Regions from separate parts of the Streptomyces sp. NPDC001070 genome, predicted to be linked through region 3. Evidence: riboswitches for the same ligand, from Rfam matches in the RefSeq annotation. Region 3 holds a riboswitch; each other region holds the start of a gene.

Evidence for each region. A riboswitch is a leader RNA that binds a small molecule or an ion and turns the genes downstream of it on or off. The one in region 3 is predicted to bind cobalamin.
Region 1: it holds a riboswitch for cobalamin, as region 3 does, so the genes downstream of both, ACWDAS_RS08995 (prenyltransferase/squalene oxidase repeat-containing protein) here and ACWDAS_RS32025 (ribonucleoside-diphosphate reductase subunit alpha) in region 3, are expected to answer to the same signal.
Region 2: it holds a riboswitch for cobalamin, as region 3 does, so the genes downstream of both, ACWDAS_RS29505 (cobalamin biosynthesis protein) here and ACWDAS_RS32025 (ribonucleoside-diphosphate reductase subunit alpha) in region 3, are expected to answer to the same signal.

What each region holds. Positions count from the first base shown of each region.
Region 1 is NZ_JBSFLB010000005.1:294,240-299,402, reverse strand. Features, by position in the region: gene ACWDAS_RS09005 (CbiQ family ECF transporter T component) at 1-54, opposite strand, end outside; gene ACWDAS_RS09000 (SCO2322 family protein) at 51-677, opposite strand; gene ACWDAS_RS08995 (prenyltransferase/squalene oxidase repeat-containing protein) at 674-1,870, opposite strand; cobalamin riboswitch at 1,898-2,021, opposite strand; gene ACWDAS_RS08990 (MBL fold metallo-hydrolase) at 2,084-3,088, opposite strand; gene ACWDAS_RS08985 (aldehyde dehydrogenase) at 3,202-4,665, shown strand; gene ACWDAS_RS08980 (ferredoxin) at 4,670-4,903, shown strand; gene ACWDAS_RS08975 (TetR family transcriptional regulator) at 4,939-5,163, opposite strand, start outside.
Region 2 is NZ_JBSFLB010000027.1:76,442-81,604, forward strand. Features, by position in the region: gene ACWDAS_RS29500 (cobyric acid synthase) at 30-1,541, opposite strand; gene ACWDAS_RS29505 (cobalamin biosynthesis protein) at 1,538-2,530, opposite strand; cobalamin riboswitch at 2,585-2,710, opposite strand; gene ACWDAS_RS29510 (hypothetical protein) at 2,880-3,119, opposite strand; gene ACWDAS_RS29515 (anion permease) at 3,157-4,374, opposite strand; gene ACWDAS_RS29520 (NAD(P)/FAD-dependent oxidoreductase) at 4,700-5,163, opposite strand, start outside.
Region 3 is NZ_JBSFLB010000031.1:71,786-76,948, reverse strand. Features, by position in the region: gene mctP (monocarboxylate uptake permease MctP) at 1-1,129, shown strand, start outside; gene ACWDAS_RS32030 (helix-turn-helix domain-containing protein) at 1,188-2,159, opposite strand; cobalamin riboswitch at 2,445-2,567, shown strand; gene ACWDAS_RS32025 (ribonucleoside-diphosphate reductase subunit alpha) at 2,695-5,061, shown strand; gene ACWDAS_RS32020 (ribonucleotide-diphosphate reductase subunit beta) at 5,061-5,163, shown strand, end outside.

The sequences.
Region 1 (5,163 bases), on a different contig from region 3:
CGGGCCCCGGCCCGTGGCGCCGCGGGGCCACGGCAGAGGCGTCCCCGCGGTCATGGGCGCTCGTTCCGGCGGCGCCGGGCCTGCCAGACGGCGGCCGCGGCGACGGCGAGGACCGCGGCGGCGGCGCCGTACGTGCCGAGGGAGGGGCCGGAGGAGGGGGCCGGAGCGGCGGGCGCCGCGGCGTCGTCGGTGACCTGCTCGCCGCAACCCGTGGCGGGGTAGCCGGCGATGGCGCAGACGAGGCCCGCGGAGTTGTAGCGGAGCGGGGGAGCGGCGGCGGCGAGGGCGTCGGCGGAGGTGGCGCCGGACGGGACGCGGGCGCAGGCGGTGCGGGCGGGGGGCGCGCCGGCGGCGGTGCCGAAGTCGAGCAGGAGCGCGACGCGCTTGCTGCCCGCGCGGGCCGGGGTGCCGGCGCAGATCGCGGCGAAGCGGGCCGTTCCCCGGGGGCGGGCGGCCGAGCCGGCGTCGGGGCTGACCCCGAAGCGCCAGCCCTCGACGGTGCCGTCGGCGGGGCGGCTGAGGGCGGGGCCGGTCTGCGCGTACGTCCAGGCGCCGCCGGCCGTGTCGCGCTGCCAGAAGGACCAGTACCGGTAGGTGGCCGCGTGCGCGGGTGTCGCGACGAGGGCGGCCACCAGGGCCAGGAGGAGTGCCGCCGCCGCCAGGGGCGGCCGCTTCACAGCCGGTGCTTCCGGCCGGTGAGCAGGACGCCGATACCGATGCCGGCGACCAGGCCCGCGCCGACGATCCACCACACCGAACTGCCGCCCGAGGAGTCGGACTTCTGCTCCGCGACCGGGCCGAGGGCGCTGAGCCGGGTGATGTGGTCCCGCGTGGGGTTGCCGGTGGCGTACGCGGCGAGGGCGAGCTGGGCGAGGGCGGTGGGGTTGTCCTTGGCCCAGGCGCCGGAGTTGGCGGCGAGCCAGTTGTACGCGCCCTTGGCGGCGTCGAGGTGCCCCCCGGCGGCGAGGGCGATGACGGCGTCGGCGGTGGCGCCGAAGTCCGGGGTCTTGCTGTCGGAGCCCGGGGTGACGGCGTCGAGGTGGCTGCCGCCCGCGGTGAGCCGGCCGGCGAGCCAGGCGGCGCCGGCGTCGGAGGCGCTGCCGCCGCACTCGCCGCGCACCGCGACGTCGCGGTCGGGGGCCTCGACGACGAAGCCCGCGCCCTCGGCGCCGCGCACGGCGTCGGCGGTGGCCTTGGCGTTGGCCGCCAGGGCGCCGGACTTGGCGTCGGGCTGGTAGGCGAAGGCGCCGCCGTCCTTCTTGCCGCAGGCCAACTGGAGCGAGCGCAGCGCGTCGTAGGGCGACATGCCGTCGGTGGTGACGGACTTGACGTCGGTCCCGGCCGCCTTGAGGCCGCCGATGACGACGCCGGTGGAGTCGGCGTCGGAGGCGCCGCCCGGGTTGTAGGACCAGCCGCCGTCGCGGTTCTGCACCTTGGCGAGCCACTCGGCGCCGCGCTTGACCGCGAAGTCCTGACCGTGGACGGCGAGGGCCTGCAAGGCTATGCCGGTGGCGTTGGTGTCCTCGGCCTTCGGGTCGCAGGGCGCCGTCGGGTCGGGACGGTAGGAGGCGAAGCCGCCGTCCGCGCACTGCTGCTTGGCGAGCCACTCCACCGCGTCCCCTGCCGGGTCCGCGTCGGCCGCGTGGAGCGCCAGCAGCGCGTACGACTGGCGCCACACGCCGTCGTACGTCGGGTCGGCGTGGCCGTACAGCGCGGCGGGCGCCTTGGCGGGCGACGGCGACGGGGACGCGGCGATGAGGAGCGGGCTGAAGGCGGCCAGGGCGGCCGCGGCGGTGCGGCGCAGGTGCATCGGGTGGTGCCTTTCGGGTGAGCGGTTGCGCAGCCGGACGCGGGCGCGCGGTAACGGCACCGGGCTCCGGCTCCGTATACCTCGACGGAAGAGCCGCTCCCGTCCGCGCGGGTGCTCCGGCTGGGCCCTCCCCGGGCGGGGACGGCTCACGGTTGCGGGTCAGCGCCGGATTCGCACCGGCTTCCCCCACACGGACGTGATTGGACTTGGATGTGTCGAGCACACCTTAGCCGGGACCGGGCCCCGTGCAGCGCCCGGCCTGTGCGGTCTGGCTCACACCGCCGTGTACGCGACCGGATCCGATCCCGGTACGGGCTCCGCGTGCCCGAGTTTGACCAGGCGGCGCAGGTGCGCCTCGGCCTCGGCGACGGCGATGTTGCGGGAGGGGAAGGGGATCTGCTCCCAGGGACGGTTCCACTGCATGGCCTCGGCGAGCTGCCAGGGGGTGCGCGGCGCGGCGGAGACCAGGGCGCGCAGGGAGGCGAGGCGGGCGGTGTGGTGGTCCAGCAGTTCGCGCACGCGGGCGGCGGCGTCGGCGAAGGGGTACTTGTGGGCGGGCAGCACCTCGGCCGGGTCCAGCCGGGCGACGCGTTCCAGGGAGTCGAGGTAGTCGCCCAGGGGGTCGCTGACGGTGGCCTCGTCGGGGTCCTCGTACAGGCCGATGTGGGGGGAGATCTCGGGCAGCAGGTGGTCGCCGGAGAAGAGGCGGCGGCCGCTCTCCTCGAAGAGGCAGACGTGGCCCGGGGTGTGGCCCGGGGTCCAGATCGCGCGGATGGCGCGGCCGGGCAGCGGCACCCGCTCGCCGGGGACGATCTCGCGGTCGGGGAGGGCGGGCCGCAGTCCCGGTACGGGTCCGGCGCGGCGCTCGGCGCGGACGGCCCGCAGCGGGGCGAGGTGCTCCTCGGGGGCGCCGGCGGCGGCGAGTTTGGCGGCGAGGTAGTCCAGCCACAGCCCCGGCTCCGCGCCGCGGGCCCGGCGGACGATCGCGGTGTCGGCGGCGTGCATGGCGATCCAGGCCCCGGAGGCCTCGCGGACCTGGCCGGACAGGCCGTGGTGGTCGGGGTGGTGGTGGGTGATGAGCACGCCGTGGACGTCGGCGACGGAGGTGCCGAGGGCGGTGAGCCCGTGGGCGAGGGCGTCGTAGGAGGCGGGGTCGTCCCAGCCGGTGTCGATCAGGACGGGGCCGCGGTCGGTGTCGACGACGTAGACCAGCGTGTGGCCCAGGGGGTTGTCGGGGATCGGGACCGGGATGCTCCAGATGCCGTCGCCGTGCTCCATGAGGTCCCCTCTCCGCAGCGTCGCATGCATTGCCCACCATAACTAGAACTGGTATCAGTTCTGAAGCAGAGTCACTTTCTGACGAGGCATCAGCCAGAGGCGGGACGGGACAGATGGACGGGAACGCGATCGTCGAACACGGACAGCTCTTCATCGGCGGGGAGTTGGTGGACCCGCTCGGCACCGCCACCATCGAGGTCGTCTCGCCCCACACCGAGCGGATCTTCGCCCGGGTGCCGCATGCCTCCCGCGAGGACGTCGACCGGGCGGTCGCCACCGCCCGCACGGCCTTCGACGAGGGACCGTGGCCGCGCATGACGCTCGACGAGCGGATCGCCGTCGTCACCCGGATCAAGGACGCGATCGCGGTACGCCACGAGGAGATCGCCCGCGTCATCAGCTCCCAGAACGGCTCGCCCTACTCCTGGAGCGTGCTGGCCCAGGCGCTCGGCGCGATGATGGTGTGGGACGCCGCGATCACCGTGGCGCGCGGCTTCACCTGGGAGGAACGGCGCGCCGGGGTGCTCGGCCCGATCATCGTGCGCCGCGAGCCGGCCGGCGTCGTCGCGGCCGTCGTGCCGTGGAACGTCCCCCAGTTCACCGCCGCCGCCAAGCTCGCCCCGGCACTGCTCGCCGGGTGCGCCGTGATCCTCAAGCCGTCGCCGGAGTCGCCGCTCGACGCGTACGTGCTCGGCGAGATCGCGGCCGAGGCGGGGCTGCCCGAGGGCGTGCTGTCGATCCTGCCCGCCGACCGCGAGGTCAGCGAGTACCTGGTCGGCCACCCCGGCGTCGACAAGGTCTCCTTCACCGGCTCGGTCACGGCGGGCAAGCGCGTCATGGAGGTCGCCTCCCGCAACCTCACCCGCGTCACGCTGGAGCTCGGCGGCAAGTCCGCGGCGCTGATCCTGGCCGACGCCGACCTGGACACCGCGGTGCCCGGCATCGTTCAGGCGGCCTGGATGAACAACGGCCAGGCCTGCGTCGCCCAGACCCGCATCCTCGCCCCGCGCTCCCGCTACGACGAGGCCGCCGAGCGCCTGGCGGCCGCCGCCTCCGCCCTCGTCGTCGGCGACCCCCTCGACCCCGCCACCCAGGTCGGCCCGCTGGTCGCCCGGCGCCAGCAGCAGCGCTCCCTGGACTACATCGCCCTGGGCCAGCAGGAGGGCGCCAAGGTCCTCACCGGCGGCGGCCGCCCGCAGGCGCAGCCCACCGGCTGGTACGTCGAGCCCACCCTCTTCGGCGACGTCACCAACTCCATGCGCATCGCCCGCGAGGAGATCTTCGGCCCGGTGATCTGCCTGCTGCCGTACGAGGACGAGGACGAGGCCGTCCGCATCGCCGACGACTCCGACTACGGCCTGTCCGGCAGCGTGTGGACCGGCGACGTCGAGCACGGCATCGACATCGCCCGCCGGGTGCGCACGGGCACCTACAACGTCAACACCTTCAGCCTCGACATGCTCGGCCCCTTCGGCGGCTACAAGAACTCCGGGCTCGGCCGGGAGTTCGGCCCCGAAGGACTCGGCGAGTACCTGGAGCACAAGATGATCCACCTCCCCGCCGGCTGGGAGGGCTGACCCCGTGGGAGACCGCTGGCACATCGAGGTCGACCGGGGCGTGTGCATCGGCTCGGGCATGTGCGTGAACTCCGCGCCGGGCGGCTTCACCCTCGACTCCGCCCGGCAGTCCCACCCCGCGGTCCCGGACACCGACGCCGCGGAGGCGCTGCTCGCGGCGGCGGAGGGCTGCCCGGTCGAGGCCATCAGCATCACCCTCGCCGACTCCGGCGAGGCCGTCTTCCCGCCCGAGGAGTGAACGCGGCCCGGCGGCGCGCGGGCCCGGACCGGCCCTCAGGGCCTCGCGCGACGCGGGTCGGTGAGGTCGATGAGACGGCAGACGGTCTCGATGTCGATCTTCACCTGGGCGATCGAGGCACGCCCGGACAACCAGGTGACCAGGGCCGAGTGCCAGGTGTGCTCGATGACCCGGACCGCCGAGAGCAGCTCGGGCCCCGGCGGTCCGTCCAGCCGCATCGCGTCGAGGATGATCGCGGTCGTCAGCCGGGACACGGCGTC
Region 2 (5,163 bases), on a different contig from region 3:
GGCCCGGGGCCGGTGCCCCGTCGGGGTGCTCACGGCGCACCCGGGGGGACGAAGGGCAACCCTGCAGGGGGGCCCTGCTCGATGAGGCGCAGGAGGGCGCCGGTGTCGGCGTGCTCCTCGATCAGGTCGCCCAGCCGGTCCAGCTGCTCCTCGCGGAGCGCGGCGAAGGCCGTGTCCGGGGCGGGCACGAAGCGCCGTCCGGCGGCCTTCGCGACCCGGCGCAGGAAGGCGCGGCGGAAGCCGTCGCTCTCCAGGGAGCCGTGCCAGTGGGTGCCCCAGACCGCGCCGGTGCGGCAGCCGTCCAGGAAGGGCTCGTCGCCGCCGCGGACGTCGGCGACGCCGTGGTGGATCTCGTACCCCTCGACCGGTTCGCCGTACGCCTTCCCGCAGGGCCGGGCCAGGGTCTTCTCCACGGCGAAGCGGACCCGCACCGGCAGCAGGCCGAGCCCCGGCACCGTGCCCGCCCGCGACTCGACGTCGTCCTCGATGGACTCGGCGAGCATCTGGAAGCCGCCGCAGATGCCCAGCACCGGGCGGCCCTGGGCGGCCCGGCGCGCGACGGCGTCGGCGAGTCCGCGCTGCCGCAGCCACTCCAGGGCCTTGACGGTGCCGCGCGTGCCGGGGAGGACGACAAGGTCGGCGTCGGCCAGCTCCTCCGGCCGGTCGACGAAGCGGACGACCACGCCCGGCTCGGCGGCGAGTGCGTCCACGTCCGTGAAGTTCGACATCAGCGGCACCGCCGCCACGGCGACCCGCAGGATGTCCTCGCCGTGCGGCGCCGCCGTGGCCGACTCGCGGACCGTGCCGCGCAGCGACACCCGCAGCCCGTCCTCCTCGTCGATGCCGAGGCCGTGCCGGTACGGCAGCACCCCGAAGAAGCCGCGCCCGGTCAGCCCGCGCAGCATCTCCAGACCGGGCTCCAGCAGGGACACGTCGCCGCGGAACTTGTTGACCAGATAGCCGCACACCAGGGCCTGGTCCTCCGGGCTCAGCAGCGCCGTCGTCCCGAAGAACGAGGCGAACACCCCGCCCCGGTCGATGTCGCCGACGACGACCACCGGGAGCCGGGCGGCCCGCGCCAGGCCCATGTTGACGATGTCGCCCTGCCGCAGGTTGATCTCCGCGGGGCTGCCGGCGCCCTCGCAGATCACCGCGTCGTGGCGGCTCCGCAGCTCCTCCAGGCAGCCGGTGACGGTCTCCAGCAGCTTCGAACGCCGCCCGTTGTGGTAGCCGCGGGCGCTCATCTCGCCCACGGGCCGGCCCAGGAGGACGACCTGGCTCGTCCGGTCCCCGCCGGGCTTCAGCAGCACCGGGTTCATCAGCGCCGAGGGCTCCACCCGGGCGGCCTGGGCCTGCATCGCCTGGGCCCGGCCGATCTCGGCGCCCTCACGGGTCACGTACGAGTTCAGCGACATGTTCTGCGCCTTGAACGGCGCCACGGACACACCCTGCCGCGCCAGCCACCGGCAGATCCCCGCGGTGACGACGCTCTTGCCCGCGTCGGACGTGGTTCCGGCGACCAACAGGCCCCCGCCGCTCATGCGCGCCTCCTCCGGCTCCGGGCGACCGCGCCCCACGTCAGGCGCCCGCCCACCGCGACCGCCAGCGCCAGCGCGCCGACCCGCCGCGACAACCGCGCCGCCCGTTCGATGTCCCCTACCTGCACCGCCCGGTTCCCCGCCCCCAGCACGGGCCGGTGCTCCACCCGTCCGCCATAGGCAAGCGTCCCCCCGAGGCGCACGCCCAACGCCCCCGCGAACGAGGCCTCCACCGGACCGGCGTTGGGGCTGGGGTGGCGCCCCCCGTCCCTGCGCCACGCACGCCACGCGCCACGGGGGTCGGGCCCGGCCAGCACCGTGAGCGCGGCGGTCAGCCGGGCACCGGGGAATCCGGCCACGTCGTCCAGCCGGGCCGCCGCCCAGCCGAAGCGACGGTGCCGTGGCGACTTGTGGCCGACCATCGCGTCGAGGGTGTTCACCGCCCGGAAGCCCACCAGCCCGGGGACGCCGCCCAGCGCGCCCCACACGAGCGCGCCCACGACGGCGTCCGAGGTGTTCTCCGCGACGGACTCCACCACCGCGCGGGCCAACTGGGTCTCGTCCAGCGCCTGCGGGTCGCGGCCGCACAGATGGGGCAGCCGCTCGCGCGCCCCCTCGGTGTCCCCGGCCGACAGGGCGGCGCCGATGGCGCGCGCCTCCCGTACGAGGGAGGTCCCGCCGAGTACGGCCCAGGTCGCCACCGCGGTGAGCGCGGCGGACCCGGGAGCGGAGCGGCGCACCGCGCGTGTGAGACCGGCCGCGGCCGCCACCGCGCCGCCCGCGCACAGCGCCGTGTGGAGGGCGCCCCGCCCGCGGTGGTCGCGCCACAACGCGTTTTCGAGTGCGGCGGCCGCGCTCCCGAACGCCGCCACCGGGTGACCGCGACGCGGGTCGGCGAGGGTGAGGTCGGCGAGCCAGCCGAGGGCGGCACCGGCGGCGAAGGCGCACGGCGCCGCGGCGCCGGTGTCGGGTGAACGGCCGGAGCCGCGCATCACAGGAGTCCTCACTCAGGGTCCGCGCCCTGGTTCGACGTGACCGGCGACGAGAGTCTCCTGGCTCCCGGATCGGCGGCACCCCCGGCCTTCCAGCCCCTGTTCGGGCCGTGGCCATGGGCGGGGGTCCGCTCCCCGGTGACAGTGGCGGGACCGCGCCGGATTCGCACCGGACTTCCTCTCCTGCCGCCGTTTGGCGGTTCCGATACCACCACGCGCCGCTCCGGCCCGTCAACTCACCGCGACGACCCCGGGAAAAGAAGAAACCCCAGCTCACGGTCGGATGACCGGGAGCTGAGGTCAACTTCACACGGTGCCGCGCCACGCGGCGCGGTGCGGGACCGCGGCGTCAGGCGACGATCAGGAAGATCCCGTACGCCACGGCAGCCGCGCAGAGCGCGAAGCACGCGTACGCGCCGGTGCGGGCCAGGACGGTCGAGCCGCCGGCGGAGCCGGTGCCCGCCTCGCCGGCGGCCGCGCCCTGCTTGGACAGGCCCACGATGCCGAGGGTGAACAGGCCGACGAGTCCGACGGTCACGGCGAGGCTGACGCCGAAGACGGAGCCGAGGGCAGCCCAGTCGATGTGCATGATGCTGGTTCCTTCCGGTGCCGGTGCGGCGCCGCCGTCAGGCGGAGGCCTGGGCGGGGTCGGCGTCGACGGTGACGGCGGTGAGACCGGCGGGCGGCGGGATCACCGCGGCGATGGCCGTGGTGATGACGCCCGGCTCCCCGGCTGTGCCGTGGGCCTCGTTGACGTTGGTGTGGTCGACGGGCTTGCGGCGCGAGGCGATCCAGATCGCGGTGCAGGCGGCGAGTGCCAGGACGGCGACCGCGGTGACGCCCAGGTCTCCCTGGTCGGCCAGGAGCGCGGCACCCGCCGCGACCAGGCCCGCGGCCGGAAGGGTGAGCCCCCACGCGGCGAACATGCGGCCCGCGGTGCTCCAGCGGACGACGCCGCCCTTGCGGCCGACGCCGGCGCCCATGACGGAGCCGGAGCAGACCTGCGTGGTGGAGAGCGAGAAGCCGAGGTGCGAGGAGGCCAGGATGACGGCGGCGGCGCCGGTCTGGGCGGCGAAGCCCTGCGGCGGCTGGATGTCGGTGATGCCCTTGCCCATGGTGCGGATGATCCGCCAGCCGCCGATGAAGGTGCCGAGGGCGATGGCCATGCCCGCCGACACGATGACCCACAGCGGCGGGTCGGAGTCGGGGGCGACGACGTTGCCCGCGATCAGGGCGAGGGTGATGACACCCATGGTCTTCTGTGCGTCGTTGGTGCCGTGCGCGAGGGAGACCAGACCGGCCGAGGCGATCTGCCCGGCCCGGTAGCCCTTGGCGGTGGCGGCCGGGTCGGTGTTGCGGCCGATGCGGTAGGTCAGGCGGGTCGCCAGCATCGCGGCGACACCGGCGACCACCGGGGCGCAGACGGCCGGGATCAGGACCTTCATGACGACCGCGTCACCGTTGATCGAGCCGAAGCCCGCCGAGGCGACGGAGGCGCCGATGAGGCCGCCGAACAGTGCGTGGGAGGAGCTGGAGGGCAGGCCCGCCAGCCAGGTCAGCAGATTCCAGACGATGGCGCCGACGAGCCCCGCGAAGATCACTTCGGGCCTGATGCCCGCGCTCTCGTCGAGGATGCCGCCGGAGATCGTCTTCGCCACCTCGACGGAGAGGAAGGCACCGACGAGGTTGAGCGCGGCGGACATGGCCACCGCCGTCTTGGGCTTGAGTGCGCCAGTGGAGATGGTGGTCGCCATCGCATTGGCGGTGTCGTGGAAACCGTTCGTGAAGTCGAACACGAGTGCGGTAATGATCACGATTCCGATCAGGAGCGTGATGTGTTCCATTGACCCAGGCATTCGTTCGATCGGACAGTGGCGGTGGCGACCGTACGGAGTCTGGATGAACGGAAGGTGAACGAGGGGCGGCGCGGCGGTGCCGGTGCGTGCGGAGGGTGTGACCCGGGATGTGTTTCGCCCTGTAATCCAGCCCTTTGCGAGCTTCTGCCGCACCGCATCGGTGCCGCCGAAGAGATCCTGGTCACGCGATCCGGGGCGCACCCCGCCCCGAGCCCCGCCTCCCCAGCCGCAGCCCGCATCCTTGCGCCCGAAGGGCGCGAGACGAACCCGCCCCCATCCACCCGCCGGCACCGGACATACCGGCCGGGTGCACCTAGTGGCGGCCCGAGATGCGGTCCGCGATCCGGGCGACGCGGTCGGTCTCCACGCTGCGGCCCGTCTGCTCGCGGCGGTCGGCGGCGCGGTAGGCCGCGTACAGCCCGTGGACGCCGATCCACCGGAAGGGCTCGGGTTCCCAGCGGCGCACGCGGTGGTGCACCCACGGAAGGGCCGTGAGCTCCGTGCCGTGCGCCTGCCCGGAGTCCAGCTGCACGAGGTCCCGCAGCGTCCGCGCCGCGAGGTTCGCGGTCGCGACCCCACTGCCGACGTAGCCGCCGGCCCACCCGAGGCCGGTCGAACGGTCCAGCTCGACGGTCGCGCACCAGTCCCGCGGTACGCCGAGCACCCCGGACCAGGCGTGGTCGATCCCGACCCGACCCGTGGTGGGGAAGAAGCGCACCAGGATCTCGCGCAGCGCCTCGATCGTCGCCGCCTGCGTGCGCCCGTCGTTGTCCGTGC
Region 3 (5,163 bases):
GTTCGTCAAGGACCTGCCGCTGCTGATCGCCTTCGGTGTCCTGGCGGCGTACACCTACTCCTCGGGTCTGCGGGCGCCGGCGCTGATCGCGTTCGTCAAGGACACGCTGATCTACATCGTCATCGCGGTGGCGATCATCTACATCCCGATCAAGCTGGGCGGCTTCGACGACATCTTCGCCAAGGCCGGCGACGCCTACGCGCAGGTCAACCCGGTCACCGGCAAGCCGCGCGGGGCCCTGGCCCCGGGCGACACCGCGCAGTGGGCGTACGGCACGCTGGCGCTTGGTTCGGCGCTCGCGCTGTTCATGTACCCGCACTCGGTAACCGCCGTGCTCTCCAGCCGCAGCCGGAACGTCATCCGCCGCAACACCACCGTCCTGCCGCTGTACTCGCTGATGCTGGGCCTGCTGGCGATGCTCGGCTTCATGGCGCTGGCCAGCGGTGTCGGTGCCGGGGTCAAGGGCTACAACGGGCAGCTGGCCATCCCGCAGCTGTTCGAGAACATGTTCCCGTCCTGGTTCGCGGGCGTGGCCTTCGCCGCGATCGGCATCGGCGCGCTGGTGCCGGCAGCCATCATGTCGATCGCCGCGGCCAACCTCTTCACCCGCAACGTCTACAAGGACTTCCTCAAGCCGGACGCCACCCCCGAGCAGGAGACCAAGGTCTCCAAGCTGGTCTCGCTGCTGGTCAAGGTCGGCGCCCTGGTCTTCGTCCTGACCATGGACAAGACGGTCGCGATCAACTTCCAGCTGCTGGGCGGCATCTGGATCCTGCAGACCTTCCCCTCCCTGGTCGGCGGCCTGTTCACCCGCTGGCTCCACCGCTGGGCGCTGCTGGCGGGCTGGGCGGTCGGCATGATCTACGGCACCTGGGTGGCCTACGGTGTCGCGAGCCCGACCCAGAAGCACTTCGGCGGCTCCTCCGACACCATCCCGGTCATCGGGCAGATCGGCTACATCGGCCTGACCGCCTTCGTGCTCAACGTGGTCGTCTCCGTCGTCCTCACCTTCGTCCTCAAGGCCGTCAAGGCCCCCGAGGGCGTCGATGAGACGGCCGAGGGCGACTTCACGGCCGACGCCGGCGACCCGGGCGTGCAGAAGGACCTGCCGGTGGTCGCCGGTCACTGACCACCGCACCGGCCACGGATCGCGGGCCGCCGCCCTGGGACGGGGCGGCGGCCCGTCGTCATGCCGTACGGGCCTGCTCGGGGCGGCGGAAGGTGCGGCGGTACGCCTGCGGGGTGGTGCCCACCCAGCGGGCGAAGTGGTGGCGCAGCGTCGCCGCGTTGCCGAAACCGGCGCGGGCGGCGACCGCGTCCACCGTCTCGTCGGTGCCCTCCAGCAACTCCCGGGCCAGCAGCACGCGCTGGCCGAGCAGCCAGCGGTACGGCGTCGTGCCGGTCTCCTGCTGGAAGCGGCGCGCGAAGGTGCGCGGCGACATGTGCGCCCGGGCGGCCAGCTCGTCGACGGTCACCTCGCGGTCCAGGTGGCGTTCCATCCACGCCAGGACGTCGCCCACGGTGTCGCACCGCGCGGGCGGCAGCGGGCGGTCGATGTACTGCGCCTGGCCGCCCTCGCGGTGCGGGGGCACCACCATGCGCCGGGCGATGGCGTTGGCCACGTCGCTGCCCTGTTCCTTGCGGACCAGGTGCAGACACGCGTCGATCCCGGCGGCGGTGCCGGCCGAGGTGATCACCGGGTCCTCGTCCACGTACAGCACGTCGGGCTCCACCCGGGCGAGCGGATAGCGCCGCGCCAGCTCCTCCGCGTGCCGCCAGTGGACCGCGCAGCGGCGGCCGTCCAGCAGGCCCGCCGCGGCCAGCACGAAGACGCCCGAACACACGCTGAGCACCCGCGCCCCGCGGTCGACCGCTCGGTTGAGCGCCCGCAGCAGCTCCGGCGGATACTCCCGGTGCACATAGGAGTCGCCGGCGGGCACCGCGACCAGGTCGGCCTCCTCCAGCCGTTCCAGCCCGTGCGTCGTGCCGATGGTGAACCCCGCGGCCGACGTCAGCGCGGGGCCCTCCGCGGACGCCACGGCGAAGTCGTACACCGGCAGGCCGTCGTCCGACCTGTCGAGTCCGAACACCTCGCAGACCACGCCAAGTTCGAAGGGGTGGACACCGTCGAGCAGCACCGCGGCGACGTTCTGCAGCATGCGTCCAGCATGGCAGAACCCCAGCCGGGGCGGTGGCAGGATTTCGAGGGAGTGCGACAGTCCTGCCACTCCCGGTGGGGCCGCGCGAGGAGCACAGTCGAAGGCATGGAAACCGTCCTCGCCACCGTCACCGCACTGGTCTTCTTCCTGGCCCTGGCGCTCGCCGCCCTGACCGGCCATGTCCACGACTCCCGCGACGGCCACGACTGGCACGTCTGAGTCCGGCGCTCTGTAACCGCATCGGCACAACATCTGGTGGCGTCACGGGCGGGCGCCACTAGATGTATGCTCAACTCCGCTGTCGCCGCAGGGGAAGCCGGTGGGAATCCGGGACTGCCCCGCAACGGTGTGCGGGCGCCTTGAGGCATGCCCGCGAGTCCGAGTACCTGCCGACGGCACCGTCCGGCGCGCCGTCCGGACGGTGAAGTGTCCGGGCCTCGCGGGTTGGGCCGGCGGACGCGCCGCGGCATGCCCTGCCCTGCGTGCGCCCCGTCGCTCCCCCGCGCGTCGCCGCCGTACGAGGGAGAGAGCACACGTGACCATCGCGCCCGCCGCACCCGCCACCGCATCGGACCCCGTCTCACCGGGAACCGGTCTGCTGAGCATCCTGACGGAACTGACCGCGGACCTCCCCGACACCGACCCCGGCCGGGTCGCCGCCGCCGCCCTGCGCGGCCGCAGCGCCGCGGCGGACGAGGCCGAACTGCGGGCGCTGGCCACCGAGGCCGCCGCCGGGCTGATCGCGGAGGACCCGCAGTACTCGCGGCTCGCCGCCCGGCTGCTGAGCGCCGCCATCGCGGAGGAGGCGGCCGGCGAGGGCGCGGTCTCCTTCTCCGCGTCGATCGCGGTCGGCCACCGCGAGGGCCTGATCGCCGACGGCACCGCCGCGTTCGTGGCCGCGCACGCCGAGCGCCTCGACTCTCTCGTGGACGGCGCGCTCGCCGACGGGGCCGACGACCGCTTCGGCTACTTCGGCCTGCGCACCCTGCACAGCCGCTACCTGCTGCGCCACCCGATCTCCCGTCAGGTCGTCGAGACCCCGCAGCACTTCATGCTGCGCGTGGCCTGCGGCCTGGCCGAGGACCACACCGTGCGCTCGGTGGACGAGGTCGCGGCGCTGTACGGCCTGATGAGCCGGCTGGACTACCTGCCCAGCTCCCCCACGCTCTTCAACTCCGGCACCCGGCACCCGCAGATGTCCTCCTGCTACCTGCTGGACTCCCCGCTGGACGAGCTGGACTCCATCTACGACCGCTACCACCAGGTGGCCCGGCTGTCGAAGCACGCCGGCGGCATCGGCCTGTCGTACTCCCGCATCCGATCCCGCGGTTCGCTGATCCGCGGCACCAACGGCCACTCCAACGGCATCGTCCCGTTCCTGCGCACCCTGGACGCCTCCGTCGCCGCCGTCAACCAGGGCGGCCGCCGCAAGGGCGCGGCCTGCGTCTACCTGGAGACCTGGCACGCGGACATCGAGGAGTTCCTGGAACTGCGCGACAACACCGGTGAGGAGGCGCGCCGCACCCACAACCTCAACCTGGCGCACTGGATCCCGGACGAGTTCATGCGCCGCGTCGACGCGGACGGCCCGTGGTCGCTGTTCTCCCCCGCCGACGTGCCCGAACTGGTCGACCTGTGGGGCGAGGAGTTCGACGCCGCCTACCGCGAGGCCGAGGCGGCGGGGCTCGCCCGCAAGACCATCCCGGCGCGCGAGCTGTACGGCCGTATGATGCGCACCCTCGCTCAGACCGGCAACGGCTGGATGACCTTCAAGGACGCATCCAACCGCACCGCCAACCAGACCGCCGAGCCCGGCCGCGTCATCCACTCCTCCAACCTCTGCACGGAGATCCTGGAGGTCACGAACGACGGCGAGACCGCCGTCTGCAACCTCGGCTCGGTCAACCTCGGCGCCTTCGTCGGCGAGGACGGCTCCCTCGACTGGGAGCGGCTGGACGCCACCGTCCGCACCGCCGTCGCCTTCCTCGACCGCGTCGTGGACATCAACTTCTACCCGACCTCCCAGGCCGCCTCCTCCAACGAGCGCTGGCGCCCGGTGGGCCTGGGCGCGATGGGCCTGCAGGACGTCTTCTTCAAGCTGCGGCTGCCCTTCGACTCCGCCGAGGCCAAGGCGCTCTCCACGAAGATCGCCGAGCGCATCATGCTCGCCGCGTACGAGGCCTCCTGCGACCTCGCCGAGCGCCACGGCCCGCACCCGGCCTGGTCGCAGACCCGCGCAGCCCGCGGCGTCCTGCACCCGGACCACTTCGCGACCGAGGCGAACTGGCCCGAGCGCTGGGAGGCGCTGCGCGCCCGCGTCGCCGCCACCGGCATGCGCAACTCGCTGCTGCTGGCCATCGCGCCGACCGCGACGATCGCCTCGATCGCGGGCGTGTACGAGTGCATCGAGCCGCAGGTCTCCAACCTCTTCAAGCGCGAGACGCTCAGCGGTGAGTTCCTCCAGGTCAACTCCTACCTCGTGGCCGACCTGAAGAAGCTCGGCGTCTGGGACGCGCAGACCCGCGACGCGCTGCGCGAGTCCAACGGCTCGGTCGAGGGCTTCAACTGGATCCCCGCCGAGGTGCGCGAGCTGTACCGCACCGCGTGGGAGATCCCGCAGCGCGCCCTGATCGACATGGCCGCGGCCCGCACCCCGTACCTCGACCAGAGCCAGTCGCTCAACCTCTTCATGGCCGCGCCCACCATCGGCAAACTAAGCTCGATGTACGCCTACGCCTGGAAGCAGGGCCTGAAGACGACGTACTACCTGCGCTCCCGCCCCGCCACGCGCATCGCGCAGTCCGCCCGCGCGGCCGCCCCCGTCCCGGTCCAGGTGACGCCCGACGCCGACGCGATCGCCTGCTCCCTTGAGAACCCCGAGTCCTGCGAGGCCTGCCAGTGATGAGCTCCACCAAGAACCTGCTCGACCCGGGCTTCGAACTGACCCTGCGTCCGATGCGCTACCCGGACTTCTACGAGCGCTACCGGGACGCCATCAAGAACA